DNA from 3 places in the Micromonospora sp. CNZ309 genome. Region 1 is predicted to be linked to each of the others. Evidence: riboswitches for the same ligand, from Rfam matches in the RefSeq annotation. Region 1 holds a riboswitch; each other region holds the start of a gene.
What was found. Region 1 has a riboswitch for cobalamin ahead of CLT72_RS04155 (ribonucleoside-diphosphate reductase subunit alpha). Riboswitches for the same ligand answer to the same signal wherever they lie in the genome.

Region 1 (5,106 bases):
GCCGGTCCGTGCCCGGTCGTCGACGACGTGCCGGTGGCACGTCGTGGCGAGGTGACCGACGAGGCGTGGACGGTGATCGCGTCGCCGCTGCCGGAGCCTGGTGCTTCGCGGCGGCGACGCGATCACCGGCGGGTCGACGACGGGACCCGGTGGCGGCCGCGCCGGGAGTTGCCGAACGGCCCGCTCAGCATCCGCCTGCGCAGTCCGTCGTGCGGCTGCTCGTCGCCGGGCCGGGGCCGGGCGTGCAGCAGGCGTCACCGCGCCACGCCTCGCGGCCCTCCTTCACCGCCACCGCAGCGATGACCAGCGCGGCGACGGGGTCGGCCCAGGACCACCCGAACAGGCTGTTCAACCCCAGGCCCACGAGCAGTACGGCGGACAGGTAGGTGCACAGCAGGGTCTGCTTGGAGTCCGCGACCGCCGAGCGGGAGCCGAGTTCCCGGCCGGCGCGGCGCTGCGCGTACGACAGCCCTGGCATGATCGCCAGCGACAGCGCGGCGAGCACCAGGCCGACGCTGGAATGCGCGGCCTCGGCGCCGCCGAGCAGCGCCCGTGTCGACTCCACCGTGACGTACGCCGCGAGCGCGAAGAACGAGACTGCGATGATCCTCAGCGCGACCCTCTCGCGGGACTCCGGGTCACGGCCGGCGAACTGCCATGCCACCGCCGCCGCCGACGACACCTCGATCACCGAGTCCAGCCCGAAGCCGATCAGCGCGGTCGACGACGCGAGCGTGCCGGCGGTGATCGCCACGACCGCCTCGACGACGTTGTAGGCGATGGTGGCGGCGACCAGCAGCCGTACCCGGCGGGCGAGCACCTGACGGCGTGCCGGCGACGGCCTCACCAGTGCCGGGTCGATCAGGGGCAGGCTCATCAGCAGCAGCCCTTCTCGGCGGAGCCCGGGCAGGCGGCGGGATCGACCGTCAGGGCGAGGCCGAGCAGGTCGGTCAGGGCGTGGGCCAGTCGGGCGTCGGCCAACTCGTAGCGGGTGCGCCGCCCCTGGGGCGCGGCGACCACGAGGCCGCAGCCGCGCAGGCACGCCAGGTGGTTCGACAGGTTCTGCCGGGTCGTGCCCAGCAGTTCGGCCAGCTCCGCGGGATAGCCCGGCCCGTCGCGTAGCGCCAGCAGCAACCGCGCCCGGGTCGGATCGGACAGGGCGTGACCGAAGCGCGCCAGCACCGTGCCGTACGTCAACGTCTCCACGCCCCGATAGTACAGTCGACGATGTACCGATCGGAGGCGGCGCGGTCTGCGCTGGCCTCGCGGGCCGGGTGTCGACGGGCGCGGCCCCGCCGGTGGCAGCGGCCCCGCTGGCGCGCTACCGGCGTCCGTAAGCCGCTACCGCAGCGCCGCGCCCCGCCCGCGTGGGTCGTCACCCGGTGATCAGGACCCTGTGGACCGCACCCGGCGGTCTTGACGTCCGACGCGTCCCGATCACCGCTCGTTGCCGGGCGCAGCGTGCCGTGGAGTTCGTCCGGCGGTGCATCGACGCGGGCGTCCGGCGTGCGATCGACAGGCGTCATCCGCCTCGCCGACGACACGCCCGGGACCGACATGTGGGGTGTGACAACGCGGCCAACCCTATATATGGTGTCGGCGCAGCTGGTTCGGCCGCTCATCCGGAGCGGTCGAGGCAAGAGGGAACCCGGTGGGAATCCGGGACTGCCCCGCAGCGGTGAGTGGGAACGACCGCCGTCATCAGCACTGGGCCGCCAACGGCCTGGGAAGCGACGGCCAGTAGGAGACCGGCGAGTCCGGTCGCGCCCGCGAGTCCGAAGACCTGCCAGTGCGCCGTACGCCCGCAGCAGGGTGTGTGGCGGTCCGAGGCCGCGTGGGACGGCCGACGCCATCCCGACGCGTGCTCGCGCGCGTCGTCGTCGGTGTCCGCTCCCCGCGTGCCCAGGAAATCCGTCTGGGATCAAGGCTCGCGAGGAGTGAGTGGTGACAGTCACCGAGGTTGTTCCGGCCGCCGGCACGGCGGCCGACGATGCGGCCGTGGCGGGCCAGCGGCGACCGCAGATGCGGGTCCGTAAGCGCGACGGCGGCGCCGAGGCGGTCGACGTCAACCGGATCGTCCGGGCGGTCGAGCGGTGGGCCGACGACCTCGCCGACGTCGACCCGCTGCGGGTGGCGACCCGGACGATCAGCGGCCTGTACGACGGGGCGACGACGGCCGAACTGGACCGGCTGTCCATCCAGACCGCCGCGGAGATGATCGGCGAGGAGCCGCAGTACTCGCGGCTGGCGGCCCGCCTGCTGGCCGGCTACGTCGACAAGGAGGTCCGCCGGCAGGGCATCGGCTCCTTCAGCGAGGCGATCCGGCGCGGCCACACCGAGGGGCTGATCGGCGACGACACCGCCGCGTTCGTCGCCGCCCACGCCGGCGTCCTCGACGCCGCCGTCGACCCGCGCGGCGACCTGCGCTTCGAGTACTTCGGGTTGCGTACGGTCTACGACCGCTACCTGCTGCGTCACCCGACGAGCCGGCTGGTGCTGGAGACCCCGCAGTACTGGCTGCTGCGCGTGGCCTGCGGCCTGTCGCAGGCGCCGGACGAGGCGGTCGGGTTCTACCGGCTGATGTCGAGCCTGGCGTACCTGCCGAGTTCGCCGACGCTGTTCAACTCCGGCACCCGGCACACCCAGATGTCCTCCTGCTACCTGGTCGACTCCCCGCGCGACGAGCTGGACTCGATCTACCAGCGGTACGCGCAGGTGGCGAACCTGTCGAAGTTCGCCGGCGGCATCGGCATCGCCTTCTCCCGGGTCCGCTCCCGGGGCGCGCTGATCAGGGGCACCAACGGTCAGTCCAACGGGATCGTGCCGTGGCTGCGGACGCTCGACGCCTCGGTGGCGGCGGTCAACCAGGGCGGCCGGCGCAAGGGCGCGGCCTGCGTCTACCTGGAGCCGTGGCACCCGGACGTCGAGGAGTTCCTCCAGCTGCGCGACAACACCGGTGAGGACGCCCGGCGCACCCACAACCTGAACCTGGCCAACTGGATCCCGGACGAGTTCATGCGGCGGGTGGAGGCCGACGGGATGTGGTCGCTGTTCGACCCCGACGTGGTGCCGGAGCTGCCGGACCTGTGGGGCGAGCAGTTCGACGCGGCGTACCGGGCCGCCGAGGAGCAGGGCCGCTACGTGCGGCAGGTCCCGGCGCGCGAGCTGTACGGGCGGATGATGCGTACCCTCGCCCAGACCGGCAACGGGTGGATGACGTTCAAGGACGCCGCGAACCGGCTGTGCAACCAGACCGCCGAGGCGGGCAACGTGGTGCACCTGTCCAACCTGTGCACCGAGATCATCGAGGTGTCCAGCGACGGCGAGACCGCCGTGTGCAACCTCGGCTCGGTCAACCTCGCCGCCCACCTGGGCGCCGACGGCATCGACTGGGAGCGGCTGCGCGCCACCGTCCGCACCGCCGTGACGTTCCTCGACCGGGTCATCGACATCAACTACTACCCGACGCCGCAGGCGGCGGCGAGCAACCCCCGCTGGCGGCCCGTCGGGCTCGGGCTGATGGGCTTGCAGGACGTGTTCTTCGCGCTGCGGCTGCCGTTCGACTCCCCGGCCGCGCGGGAGCTGTCCACCCGGATCAGCGAGGAGCTGTACCTGACCGCCCTGGAGTGCTCCGCCGACCTGGCGGAACGCTCGGGCGCCCACCCGGCGTACGGGCAGACCCGGGCGGCGCGCGGGCAGCTGCAACCCGACCTGTGGGGCGTGACGGTGAGCCAGCCGGCGCGGTGGGCCGCGCTGCGGGAGCGGGTCGCCGCGTACGGGCTGCGCAACTCGCTGCTGGTGGCGATCGCGCCGACCGCCACGATCGCCTCGATCGCCGGCTGCTACGAGTGCATCGAGCCGCAGGTGTCCAACCTGTTCAAGCGCGAGACCCTGTCGGGGGAGTTCCTCCAGGTCAACACCGCCCTCGTCCGCGAGCTGAAGGCGCGTGGCCTGTGGACGGAGCGGATCCGCACGGCCATCAAGCGCGCCGAGGGCTCCGTGCGGGACGTCGCGGAACTGCCGGCCGAGGTGCGGGAGCTGTTCCGTACCGCGTGGGAGCTGCCGCAGCGGGCGTTGATCGACCTGGCTGCGGCCCGCGCCCCGTACATCGACCAGTCGCAGTCGCTGAACCTGTTCCTGGCCGCGCCGACGATCGGCAAGCTCTCCTCGATGTACCTGTACGCCTGGAAGGCCGGGCTGAAGACGACGTACTACCTGCGGTCGCGGCCGGCCACCCGGATCCAGCAGGCCACGGTCGCGCCCGCCGGGCCGGCCCGCGCCGCCGGCCTCGTCGCTGCGGTGGCGACCGTCGACGAGGCGCTGGCCTGCTCCCTGGAGAACCCCGAGTCGTGCGAGGCCTGCCAGTGACCACCCCGACCACCAGCGAACCGAGGACCGCCCACATGCTGCTCGACCCGGGGATGGATCTCACCCTGCGCCCGATGCGTTACCCGCACTTCTTCGACCGCTTCCGCGACGCCATCCGCAACACGTGGACCGTGGAGGAGGTCGACCTGCACGCCGACCTCGCCGACCTCGACCGGCTCTCGCCGGCTGAGCGGCACCTGGTCAGCCGCCTCGTCGCGTTCTTCGCCACCGGCGACACGATCGTCGCCAACAACCTCGTGCTCAACCTGTACCAGCACGTCAACTCCCCGGAGGGCCGGCTCTACCTGTCGCGGCAGCTGTACGAGGAGGCCGTGCACGTCCAGTTCTACCTCAACCTGCTCGACACGTACGTGCCCGACGAGGCCGAACGCTTCGCCGCGTTCGACGCCATCGAGAACATCCCGTCGATCCGGCGCAAGGCCGAGTTCTGCTTCCGCTGGATCGACTCGCTGGGCGAGCTGCGTGAGCTGCGTACCCGACAGGACCGGCGGGCGTTCCTGCTCAACCTGATCTGCTTCGCCGCGTGCATCGAGGGGCTGTTCTTCTACGGCGCCTTCGCCTACGTCTACTTCCTGCGCTCCCGGGGGCTGCTGCACGGCCTGGCGTCCGGCACCAACTGGGTGTTCCGCGACGAGTCCATGCACATGGCCTTCGCCTTCGACGTGGTGGAGACGGTCCGCGGGGAGGAGCCGGACCTGTTCGACGACGAGCTGACCG
Region 2 (5,106 bases), 4.9 Mb from region 1:
CCCGCCCGGACCCGGCGGCCGAAGCTCCGTACGGGCCGCGCCGGTGCCGCCGTCGCCTGGGCCGTGCTCGTCGGCGCGGGCCTGGCCTGCCTCCTCGCCCCCGTGCTCTGGCCGCTCGACGAGAGCGCCGTGGACCTGGCCCGGACCCGGCTCGCGCCCTCCTGGACGCACCCGGCCGGCACGGACGACCTGGGTCGCGACGTGGCCCACCGCAGCCTGTACGGCCTGCGGGTCTCGCTGCTCGTCGGCGCGGTCGCCGCGCTCGTCGCCACCGTGATCGGCGGCCTCGTCGGCGCGGTGGCCGGCACCCTGGGCGGCTGGGTCGACCGGGTGCTGATGCGGGTGGTCGACACCATCGCGGCGCTGCCGCACCTGCTGCTGGGCATCTTCATCGTCGCGATGCTGCGCCCGAGCCTGGGCGCGGTGATCCTGTCGATCGGGCTGACGCACTGGCTCTCCACCGCCCGCATCGTCCGCTCGGAGCTGCTCAGCCTGCGTACCCGGCCGTTCATCGACGCCGCGATCTCCGGCGGCGCCAGCCGCACCCGGGTGATCACCCGGCACCTGCTCCCGCACGTGCTGCCCCGGCTGGCGCTGGCCACCACGCTGATGGTGCCGCACGCCGTCTGGCACGAGACCGCGCTCTCCTTCCTCGGTCTCGGCCTGCCCCCGCACCTGGCCTCGATCGGCAACATGATCAATGACGGGCAGCGGTCCCTGCTCACCGGCGCCTGGTGGGCCAGCATCGTGCCCGGCCTGCTCCTCGTCGTCGTCACGCTGGCCCTGGCCGCCCTCACCGGCCGCTGGCGCGACCGCCTCGACCCGCGCGTACGAGCGGAGCTGAACCTGTGACCACCACCCCCGGCACCGTCGACCCGGCCGGCATCGTCGACCCCACGGGCACCGTCGAGCCGGCCGCCATCACCGAGCCGGCCGACTCCGGCGGCACGCGTGGTGTCGGCGCCGGCGGTCGGCCCGGCCTGCTGGAGGTCGACGGGCTGACCGTCCGCTTCCAGCTCCGCGACGCCGTGGTGCAGGCCGTCACCGACCTGCACCTGACCGTCCACCCGGGCGAACTGCTGGCGGTGGTCGGGGAGTCGGGCTGCGGCAAGTCGGTGCTCGCGCACGCCCTGCTCGGCCTGCTCCCCGGCAACGCCACGGTCACCGGTCAGGCCCGCCTGCACCGGCCCACCGGGGAGCGGGTCGACCTCACCGGCGCCTCCGAGCGCCAGCTCGCCCGCGTCGTACGCGGCCGCGCCGTCGGGCTGGTGCCGCAGAGCCCCGCCACCGCGCTGACCCCCGTACGGACGGGCCGGCGACTGCTGGAGGAGACCCTGCGCGCCCACGGGCACACCCGGCCCGCGGCACCCGCGGCGGCCGAGCGGGTCGCCGCCGAGGTGGGTCTCGACCCCGCCGACCTCGACCGCTATCCCCACGAACTCTCCGGCGGCATGGCCCAGCGCCTGGCCACCGCCCTCGCCCTCGCTCCCGACCCGCCGCTGCTGCTCGCCGACGAGCCCACCACGGGCCTCGACCGGCCCCTGGTCGACCACACCCTCGACCTGCTGCGCAGCCGCTGCGACGCCGGCGGGGCCGTCCTGCTCATCACCCACGACCTGGCCGCCGCCCGCCGGGTCGCGGACACGGTCGCCGTCATGTACGCCAGCCGCATCGTGGAACGGCGGCCGACGGCCGAGTTGTTCGCCGCGCCCGCCCACCCGTACACCGCAGGTCTGCTCGACGCCCTGCCCGAACGGGCCTTCCGGCCCGTCCCCGGCCACCCGCCGATGCTCACCGACCTGCCGCCCGGCTGCGCCTTCGCCCCGCGCTGCGAGCGCGCCACCGACGTCTGCCGCACCCCGCCCGCGCCCCCGGCGGGCGGACCGGGCAGAGTCGCCTGCCACCACCCGCTGACCCTCGGAGCGCCGGCATGACCAGCACCGCCGGAGCGCGGCATGATCAGCACCGCCGGAACGCCGGCATGACCAGCACCGCCGGAGCGCCGGCATGACCAGCACCGCGCTCGCGGCCCACGGGGTCGCCGTCTCCTACGGCGGCCGGCGCGTCCTCGACGGCGTCGACCTGCGCGTCGCCCCCGGTGAGACGGTCGGCCTGCGCGGGCCGTCGGGCAGCGGCAAGTCCACCCTCGCCCGGGTGCTCGCCCTGCTGCACGCCCCCGAGGCCGGGCACGTCACCCTCGACGGTCAGCGGGTGGCAGGGGCCCGGCACCGGCTGCCCGCCGGCGTCCGTACGCGCGTCGCGATCCTGTTCCAGAGCCCCCGCGCGGCCACCGACCCCCGGCTGGGCCTCGCCGACATCATCGCCGAGCCGCTGCGCGCCACCGGCACCCCCGACGAGCAGGCGCGCGCCCGGGCGGCGGAGCTGGCCGACCTCGTCGGCCTCACGCCCGACCTGCTCGCCCGCCGTCCGCACGCGGTCAGCGACGGGCAGCTGCAACGCGCCTGCCTCGCCCGCGCGCTCGTGCACCGGCCCGACTACCTGCTCTGCGACGAGGCCACCGCCATGCTCGACGCATCCACCCAGGCGCACCTCGCGGCCGTCATCACCGACTACCAGCGGCAGCACGCCGCCGGGGTCCTGCTCATCACCCACGACCCGGCGCTGATGGCCCGCTGGGCGACCCGCGTGGTCGACCTGCCGGCCGCCGCGTAGCCCCGACCGGCCGCCCCGCCGACCGCCTTCGCCGACCGTCCCTGATGGTGTTCGTCACCGTGACTTCCGGGGCGGCCGGCGGCTAGGGTGACGCTGCCGTGGTGTTCGGGAAGCCGGTGCAAGACCGGTGCGGCCCTCGCCACTGTGATCGGGAAGTTCGCGGCCCTCGTCGTAAGAGGTCACTGGGCGTCAAGCCTGGGAAGGCCGGCCACGGACGCATTTCCCGTCAGCCAGGAGACCGGCCACGGCACTGCGATGACCCGTCCACGAGGTGTTGGAAGGCGGTCCCGATGCGCGTGCGCGCAGTGCGGTCCACCCTGTCCCGGCGCGTTGCCGCGCCCCTGTCCGTCCTCGTCGTCCTGCTCGGCGCCTGCGCCACGGACGACCCGGCCACGCCGCCGCCAGCCGCCGCCCCGGTCACGCTGACCAACTGCGGTACGCCGGTCACCGTCGCCGCCCCGCCCGAGCGGGCGGTCACCCTGAACCAGCCCGCCACCGAGATCATGCTGGCCCTCGGCCTCGCCGACCGCATGGCCGGCACGGCGTACCTGGACGACGCGATCCTGCCCGAGCACGCCGCCGCGTACGCCGCCGTGCCGGTGCTGTCGGACAGGTACCCGGCGAAGGAGAAGCTGCTGGAGGCGGCGCCCGACTTCGTCTACGCCTCGTTCCACAGTGCCTTCGGCGACGAGGGCGTCGGCGACCGCGCGGCGCTGGCGGGGCTCGGCATCGGCACGTACCTCTCGCCGGCCGGATGCCCGAAGCAGCACCGGCCGGCGAGGCTGACCGTCGAGGACGTGTTCGCCGAGATCCGGGACGTCGCGGCCGTCTTCGGGGTGCCGGAGCGGGCCGAGAAGCTCATCGCCGACCAGCGCTCCCGGATCGCCACGGCCGCCGCCCGGATCGGCGGCGCGCGGGACGTCTCCGTGCTCTGGTGGGACGCCGGCACCGACGCCCCGAGCGTCGGGGCCTGCTGCGGCGGCCCCAACATGATCATGTCGGCGGTCGGGGTGCGCAACGCGTTCGGCGACCTCACCGGCGGCTGGGCCGACACCAGCTGGGAGGCGGTCGTGGACCGTGATCCCCACGCGATCGTGCTGGTCGACGCGGGCTGGGACACGGCCGCCGCGAAGCGGACCTTCCTGGCCCGGCACCCCACCCTGAAGGACCTGCCGGCGGTGGCCGGGCAACGCTTCGTCGTCATCCCGTTCTCGTCCACCTCCGCCGGTGTACGCGTCGTGCTCGGCGTCGAGGCGCTCGCCGCGGGCGTGGCGCAGCTCCCCGCCGGGGCGGACCGCTGACCGCCGTGGCCCGCCGCGCCGCCGCCGACCCGACCCGTACCGCCGCCGCCCCGGCCCGGCCCGACGTCCCCGGAGGCCGGCGTCACGCAGGGTTCCGCGCAGCGCACCCGGTGGGCCTGGCGGCGCTGCTGGTGGCCCTGCTGGCGGGCCTGGTCGTGTCGATCGGCGTGGCCGTCACCATCGGACCGGCCGACGTCCCCGTGTCGACCGTCTGGTCGGTCCTGGCCGACCGCCTGGGGCTTCCGCACGCCGAGGTGCCCCTGCTGCGCGAGCACATCGTCTGGCGGCTGCGCCTGCCCCGGGTGCTCGGGGCCGCGGCGGTGGGGGGCGGGCTGGCGGCCGTCGGCGCGGTCATGCAGACCGTCACCCGCAACCCGCTGGCCGACCCGTACCTGCTCGGGGTCTCCTCCGGGGCGTCGCTCGGCGCGGTCGCGGTGCTCGTCCTGGGCTTCGGCAGCGGGGCCGTAGCGCTCACCGGGGGCGCCTTCACCGGGGCGCTGGCCGCGTTCGCGGTGGTGGCCGCGGTGGCCGGCCGGCGGGCCGCGCTGGCCCCCACCCGGGTTGTGCTGGCCGGCGTGGCCGTCGCGCAGCTCTGTGGGGCGGCGACCTCGTTCGTCATCATCTGGGTCGCCGACCCGCACGCCACCCAGAGCATCACCTTCTGGCTCTCCGGCTCGCTGGCCCGCGTCGACTGGGCCGCCCTGGCCTGGGCCGCGCCGGTCCTGGCCGCCGCGCTCGCCCTGATGGCGGCGTACGCCCGCACGCTCAACGCGTTCGCCTTCGGCGAGGACGCCGCGGCGACCCTCGGCGTCCCCGTCGCCCGGGTGCGGTGGCTGCTGTTGGTCGCCACCGCGCTGCTCACCGCGGCGCTGGTCGCCGTCAGCGGCGCGGTGGGCTTCGTCGGGCTGATCCTGCCGCACGCCGCCCGGTTCCTGACCGGGGCGGACCACCGGCGCCTGCTGCCCGTCGCCGTCCTCGCCGGGGCGATCTTCCTGGTCTGGGTGGACACCGCCGCGCGGACCCTGTTCGCGCCCCGGGAACTGCCGGTCGGCGTGCTGACGGCGCTGCTCGGGGTGCCCGCCTTCGTGGTGCTGCTGCACCGCCGGAAGGTGCGTGGCTGATGCTCGCCGTC
Region 3 (5,106 bases), 4.5 Mb from region 1:
CAACTCCACCTCCAGCGCCGCCGCTTCCGGCAGGCCGGCACCGGCGAGCAGCGCCGCCCGGTCGTTGCGCAGGCAGGTCTGCGGGTGCCGGGCGATCTCGGCGGCCAGCCGCTCGGCCGCCGCCCGGGACTCACCCGGCGCGACCAGCCGGTTCACCAGCCCCATGGCGTACGCCTCCTCGGCCGGCACGGGCCGGCCGGTGAGGATCAGGTCCATCGCCCGGCTCTCGCCGATCAGCCGGGGCAGCCGGACCGTGCCTCCGTCGATCAGCGGCACCCCCCAGCGGCGGCAGAACACCCCGAGCACCGCGTCGGCCTCGGCGACCCGCAGGTCGCACCAGAGCGCCAGTTCCAACCCGCCGGCCACCGCGTGCCCGGAGATCGCGGCGATCACCGGCTTGCCGAGCGTCATCCGGGTCGGGCCCATCGGGCCGTCCCCCTGCGCCTCGACCCGGTTGCCGCTCGGCGTGCCGATGGCCTTCAGGTCGGCCCCCGCGCAGAACGTGCCGCCGGCCCCCCAGAGCACGGCCACGGAGGCGTCGGGGTCGGCCTCGAAGGCGCGGAACGCGTCGGCCAGCGCCCGGGCCGTCGGCCCGTCGACCGCGTTGCGGGCCGCCGGGCGGTCCAGGATCACCGTGGTCACCGCCGCGGCGCGTTCGACGCGTACGCCCATTCCGACAGCATGCCCCCGGCGGTGCCGGCGGCGCCAGGGGCGTCAGCGCGGGGCGGCGGGCCGGGCCGGGCGGACCAGGGTGGCGCCCAGCGCGGCGCCGACCACGCACGCCACCCCGGCGGCCTGCGGCCAGGCCAGCAGCTCGCCCAGCAGCACCAGCCCGACCAGCGCGCCGATCGCCGGCTCCAGGCTGAGCAGGATCGCGAAGACGCGGGCCGGCATCCGGCGCAGCGCCGCCATCTCCGCCGAGTACGGCAGCACCGACGACAGCAGCGCCACCGCCGCGCCCAGCGCGAGGGTCCACGGGTCGAGCAGGGCCGTGCCGCTGCCGGCGACCCCGAACGGCAGCACGGCCAGCGCGGCGACGGCCATCCCCAGCGCGAGGCCCCGGCTGCCCGGCACCCGGGCGCTGACCGCCTTGCCGAGCAGTACGTAGCCGGCCCAACCCACCGCGACGGCCACGCAGCACAGCAGCCCCAGCCGGTCCACCCCCGTCCCGCCGAGCCCGCTGATCAGCAGCACCCCGCCGCCGGCCAGCGCCGCCCACGCCACGTCGGCGAGCCGGCGGCTGGCGGCCAGCGACACCAGCAGCGGTCCGGCGAAGCCGATGGTGACCGCGACGCCCAGCGGCACCCGGTCCAGGGCCGCGTAGAAGGCGAGGTTCATCACCGCCAGGGCCAGCCCGAACGCCGCGACCAGACCGGCGGTACGCCAGCCCAGGCGCAGCCCCGGCCGGGCCAGGACCAGCAGGATGAGCGCGGCGAAGCCGAGCCGCAGCGTGGTGGTGCCGCTGGCGCTGGTGCTGCCGAAGAGTTGCTTCGCGACGGCCGCGCCGACCTGGGTGGAGAGCATGCCGAGCAGCATCAGCAGCGGCGGCGGCACGGCTCGGGGCTGCCCCAGCGCGAGCGTCAGTCGGGTCGCCGGTCGGCCGGCCGGCAGCGGTCGGGAGGAGAGTGCGTACACCCGGACCACAGTGGTACCGGAGCGTGCGACCCGCGAGCGGATTTCCACTGCTGCGGGTGCGCTAGCGCCGCCCGCCGGAACGGGGCGGGCCGGGCGGCGCTAGCATCGCCGACGGCACGATCATGTGAGGTGCCCCGCGCGAGCGGGGAGAATCGGGAAGCCGGTGCGAATCCGGCACGGGCCCGCCGCGGTGACCGGGGAGCCACCGTCCACGCGTACGCGCAGCCACTGGCCCGCCCGGGCCGGGAAGGCGGACGGCCAGGCGTCGATCCGGGAGTCCGAAGACCGGCCTCGCGTCCGGTGCCCGCGTCCGGCGTGGCGTGGGCCGAGCGCAGCGGGAGCCTGCCTTGGATCTGTACGACGTCATCCACCGCCGCCGGGACGTACGCGCCCAGTTCACCGGGGCGCCGGTGCCCGAGGAGACGCTGCACCGGGTGCTGTCGGCGGCGCACGCCGCGCCGAGCGTCGGCTACTCGCAGCCCTGGGACTTCGTGGTGGTGCGCGACCCGGGGCTGCGCCGCCGGTTCCACGAGCACGTGCACACCGAGCGGGACGCCTTCGCCGCGACGCTCGACGGGGAGGCGGCCGAACGGTTCGCCCGCATCAAGATCGATGGTGTCCTGGAGTCGACGCTGTCCGTGGTGGTCACCCACGACCAGGCCCGGGGCGGCCCCGCCGTGCTCGGCCGGCACGCCATCGCCGACACCGGGCTCTACTCGACCTGCCTGGCCATCCAGAACCTCTGGCTCGCCGCGACCGCTGAGGAGCTCGGGGTGGGCTGGGTGTCGTTCTACCGGGAGCCCTGGCTCGCCGAGCTGCTCGGCATCCCCGACGGAATCCGGCCGGTGGCGTGGCTCTGCCTCGGGCCGGTCACCCACTTCGAGGCGGTACCCGACCTCGCCCGGCACGGCTGGCGGCAGAAGCGCCCGCTGGCCGACGCGATCCACCACGACCGCTGGGCGGCCCCGACGGCACCCTGACCTGCCTGCCCACTTTGACCTCGGTGAGGGCGTCCCGTTACGGGCCGGCGGGGCGCTCCTCACGTACCGCTGCGGATCCGTCACCGCCGACCGGTTTGCGGCGGCTCCTGCCGGGAAGTCGGTACAGGTGCGAGCACTCCTGACGAAGATCGAGCAGGCATCCGGTCTGGACCGGGTCGGCGACCGGTTGCAGCGCGCCGTCCAGGCCACCCTCCGACCGCAGCGGGTCCGCGACCTGCTGCACGGCGTGTGGCTGGGCCATCCGCTGCACCCGGCGATGGTGCAGGTGCCGGTCGGCGCGTGGATCAGCACGGCGGTGCTGGACCTCATGCCGGGGCAGCGCCGGGCCGCCACCACGCTGTGCGCGGTGGGCACCGTCAGCGCCCTCCCGGCCGCCGTCGCCGGCCTCAACGACTGGGCGGCACTGGCCCGCGACCAGCGCCGCGTCGGCCTGGTGCACGCCGCGTCCAACAGCGTCGGCCTGGCCTTCTACGCCGGCTCGGTGGCCGCCCGGATGACCGGCCGACACAACCTCGGCCGTACGCTCGGCTTCCTCGGCCTCGGCGCGGCCAGCATGGGCGCGTACATCGGGGGGCACCTCGCGTACAAGCAGGGCGCCCAGGTCAACCAGAGCATCTCCGAGCTGCACCGGATGAGCGACGGGTGGCACTCCCTCGCCGACATGGCCGCCCTGCCGCAGCGCCAACTGATCACGCGGGAGGTCGACGACGTCTCGGTGATCCTCTACCGGCACGGCGACGAGGTGACCGTCATGCTGGAGCGCTGCCCGCACCAGAGCGGTCCGCTGGGCGAGGGCGAGGTGCAGGAGATCGACGGTCACGCGTGCGTGGTCTGCCCGTGGCACGGCAGCGCGTTCCGCCTCAACGGCGGCGAGGTGGTGCACGGCCCGTCCGGCAACGACCAGCAGGTCCTGCCGACCCGCATCGTCGACGGCGTCCTGGAGACGCGCCTCCCCTGACCGGCCCCGGCCACCGGCGCCTCCCGGCCTCCCGGCCTCCCGGGGTCGATCAAGAGGTTCGGGTCGGGTTCGAGCTCCCGGGGTGACCGAACCTCTTGATCGACATCTACCGGCCCGGCCCGCAGCGGCCGGAGCACCTGGCGGGCGGCGACGTGGAGAGGCCGGTTCGCTCGCCCGGGGCGGTGGTCAGGGGCGGGTCACGGGCGGCGGTGACGGCCGATCGAGGTGTCGCGGGCCGAGCCCGGGTGGGCCCGGCCGGTCGGCCCGCCGGCCGGCGGGTTGGCGACGGGCTGGGCGGGGCCGTGGCGGGTGCCCGCGGTCAGGTCGTCGTAGGCGTCGGCGCCGGTGGCCGTACCGGAGGCGGGCGTGATCGCGCTGCCGTACGCGGTGGTGCCGGCACCCCGTTGACCCGCGCCGCGCCGGGCCGTGGTGGTGCCCCGGCGAGCGGTGGCGGCCTGGCGGGCGGCGGTCGTGGCCCGGCCGGCGCCGGCCGGTACGTGACCCGGGCGGCGACGTAGGCCCAGGACCGCGCCGATCTGCGCGCCGACGATGCTCGCCACCGCCAGGACGGCGGAGACCGCGAGAGGCCGGTTCACCCGATCGGGCTCGCCGGCCCGGGCGGCTCCCACCGTCACGGTGGGGGCCTCGCCGGCGTTCGTTCCCGCCGGAGGCGGCACGGGGGCCTCGGCTGCCGGCGGAGGCGGCGTCGCCCGCTCCGGGGCGGCCTGCCCAGGGGCCGGGCGAGGGGGCGCCGGGCGAGCGGGCTCGGGTGGGGCCGGGCGGGCGACTAGGCGGCCGGTGGCGTGCCGGCGGGCACCCCGGTCCTCGGCGTCCCCGGGGAGCTTCAGCAGCTGACCCGGGTGGATCCGGTCGGGGTCGCCGAGCCGGTTCAGCTCGGCCAGCTCCCGGTAGTCGGCGAACCCGTCCAGGTAACGCCGGGCGACGGCGCCCAGGTGGTCGCCCCGGGCCACCCGGTAGACCGCCTGAGCGTCGTCGGAGGTGGCCGGGGCGGACGAGGCGACCGTTGCCGGCACCGCCGCCGGCAGGGCGTACGGGCCGGTCATCGCCGTCGCGGCGCTCGCCGCCGGGCTGGCCGCGAGGATCAGCGCGACCGAACCGACCAGCGCGGCGGCGGCCCGCTGCTGGCGGCTCATCCCGGGCAGCCGGGGCGCGGGTCGGCGCAGTGCCTGCGCACCGAGCTCGACCAGCACGGAGAAGGCGAACGTGGCCCAGCCGAACCAGCCGGCCAGCGCCAGCGCCCGCAGGAAGAGCCGCCCGTCGTCGCGGCTGGTCAGCGTCGAGCCGACCTCGGCGAGGGTGGGCAGATGGTCGGGCAGCGGGTTGCCGGCGAGGGCGAGCAGCGCCACCGGCGCGCCGACCAGCACCGCGCAGAGCACGACGAGCGCGCCGAACCCGGTCAGGATGCGTCCGGTCCGCCGTACGGCGGAACGCCCCGATGCGGCCATGGCTGCCTTCCCTTCCTACGGTGCCCCGGTGAGCGGCCGCGCGGTC

Region 2: another riboswitch for cobalamin. It lies ahead of CLT72_RS25480 (ABC transporter substrate-binding protein); the one in region 1 lies ahead of CLT72_RS04155 (ribonucleoside-diphosphate reductase subunit alpha).
Region 3: another riboswitch for cobalamin. It lies ahead of bluB (5,6-dimethylbenzimidazole synthase); the one in region 1 lies ahead of CLT72_RS04155 (ribonucleoside-diphosphate reductase subunit alpha).

What each region holds. Positions count from the first base shown of each region.
Region 1 covers NZ_PJNG01000001.1:1,073,602-1,078,707, forward strand. The annotation lists gene CLT72_RS04145 (cation efflux transmembrane domain-containing protein) at 185-877, opposite strand; gene CLT72_RS04150 (ArsR/SmtB family transcription factor) at 877-1,206, opposite strand; cobalamin riboswitch at 1,590-1,804, shown strand; gene CLT72_RS04155 (ribonucleoside-diphosphate reductase subunit alpha) at 2,023-4,368, shown strand; gene CLT72_RS04160 (ribonucleotide-diphosphate reductase subunit beta) at 4,404-5,106, shown strand, end outside.
Region 2 covers NZ_PJNG01000001.1:5,931,150-5,936,255, forward strand. The annotation lists gene CLT72_RS25465 (ABC transporter permease) at 1-852, shown strand, start outside; gene CLT72_RS25470 (ABC transporter ATP-binding protein) at 849-1,934, shown strand; gene CLT72_RS25475 (ABC transporter ATP-binding protein) at 2,008-2,673, shown strand; cobalamin riboswitch at 2,756-2,934, shown strand; gene CLT72_RS25480 (ABC transporter substrate-binding protein) at 2,964-3,974, shown strand; gene CLT72_RS25485 (FecCD family ABC transporter permease) at 3,980-5,095, shown strand; gene CLT72_RS25490 (ABC transporter ATP-binding protein) at 5,095-5,106, shown strand, end outside.
Region 3 covers NZ_PJNG01000001.1:5,526,366-5,531,471, forward strand. The annotation lists gene CLT72_RS23540 (crotonase/enoyl-CoA hydratase family protein) at 1-672, opposite strand, end outside; gene CLT72_RS23545 (EamA family transporter) at 715-1,635, opposite strand; cobalamin riboswitch at 1,758-1,932, shown strand; gene bluB (5,6-dimethylbenzimidazole synthase) at 1,983-2,615, shown strand; gene CLT72_RS23555 (Rieske (2Fe-2S) protein) at 2,743-3,594, shown strand; partial or broken gene CLT72_RS23560 (LysM peptidoglycan-binding domain-containing protein) at 4,056-5,060, opposite strand; gene CLT72_RS23565 (pilus assembly protein TadG-related protein) at 5,076-5,106, opposite strand, start outside.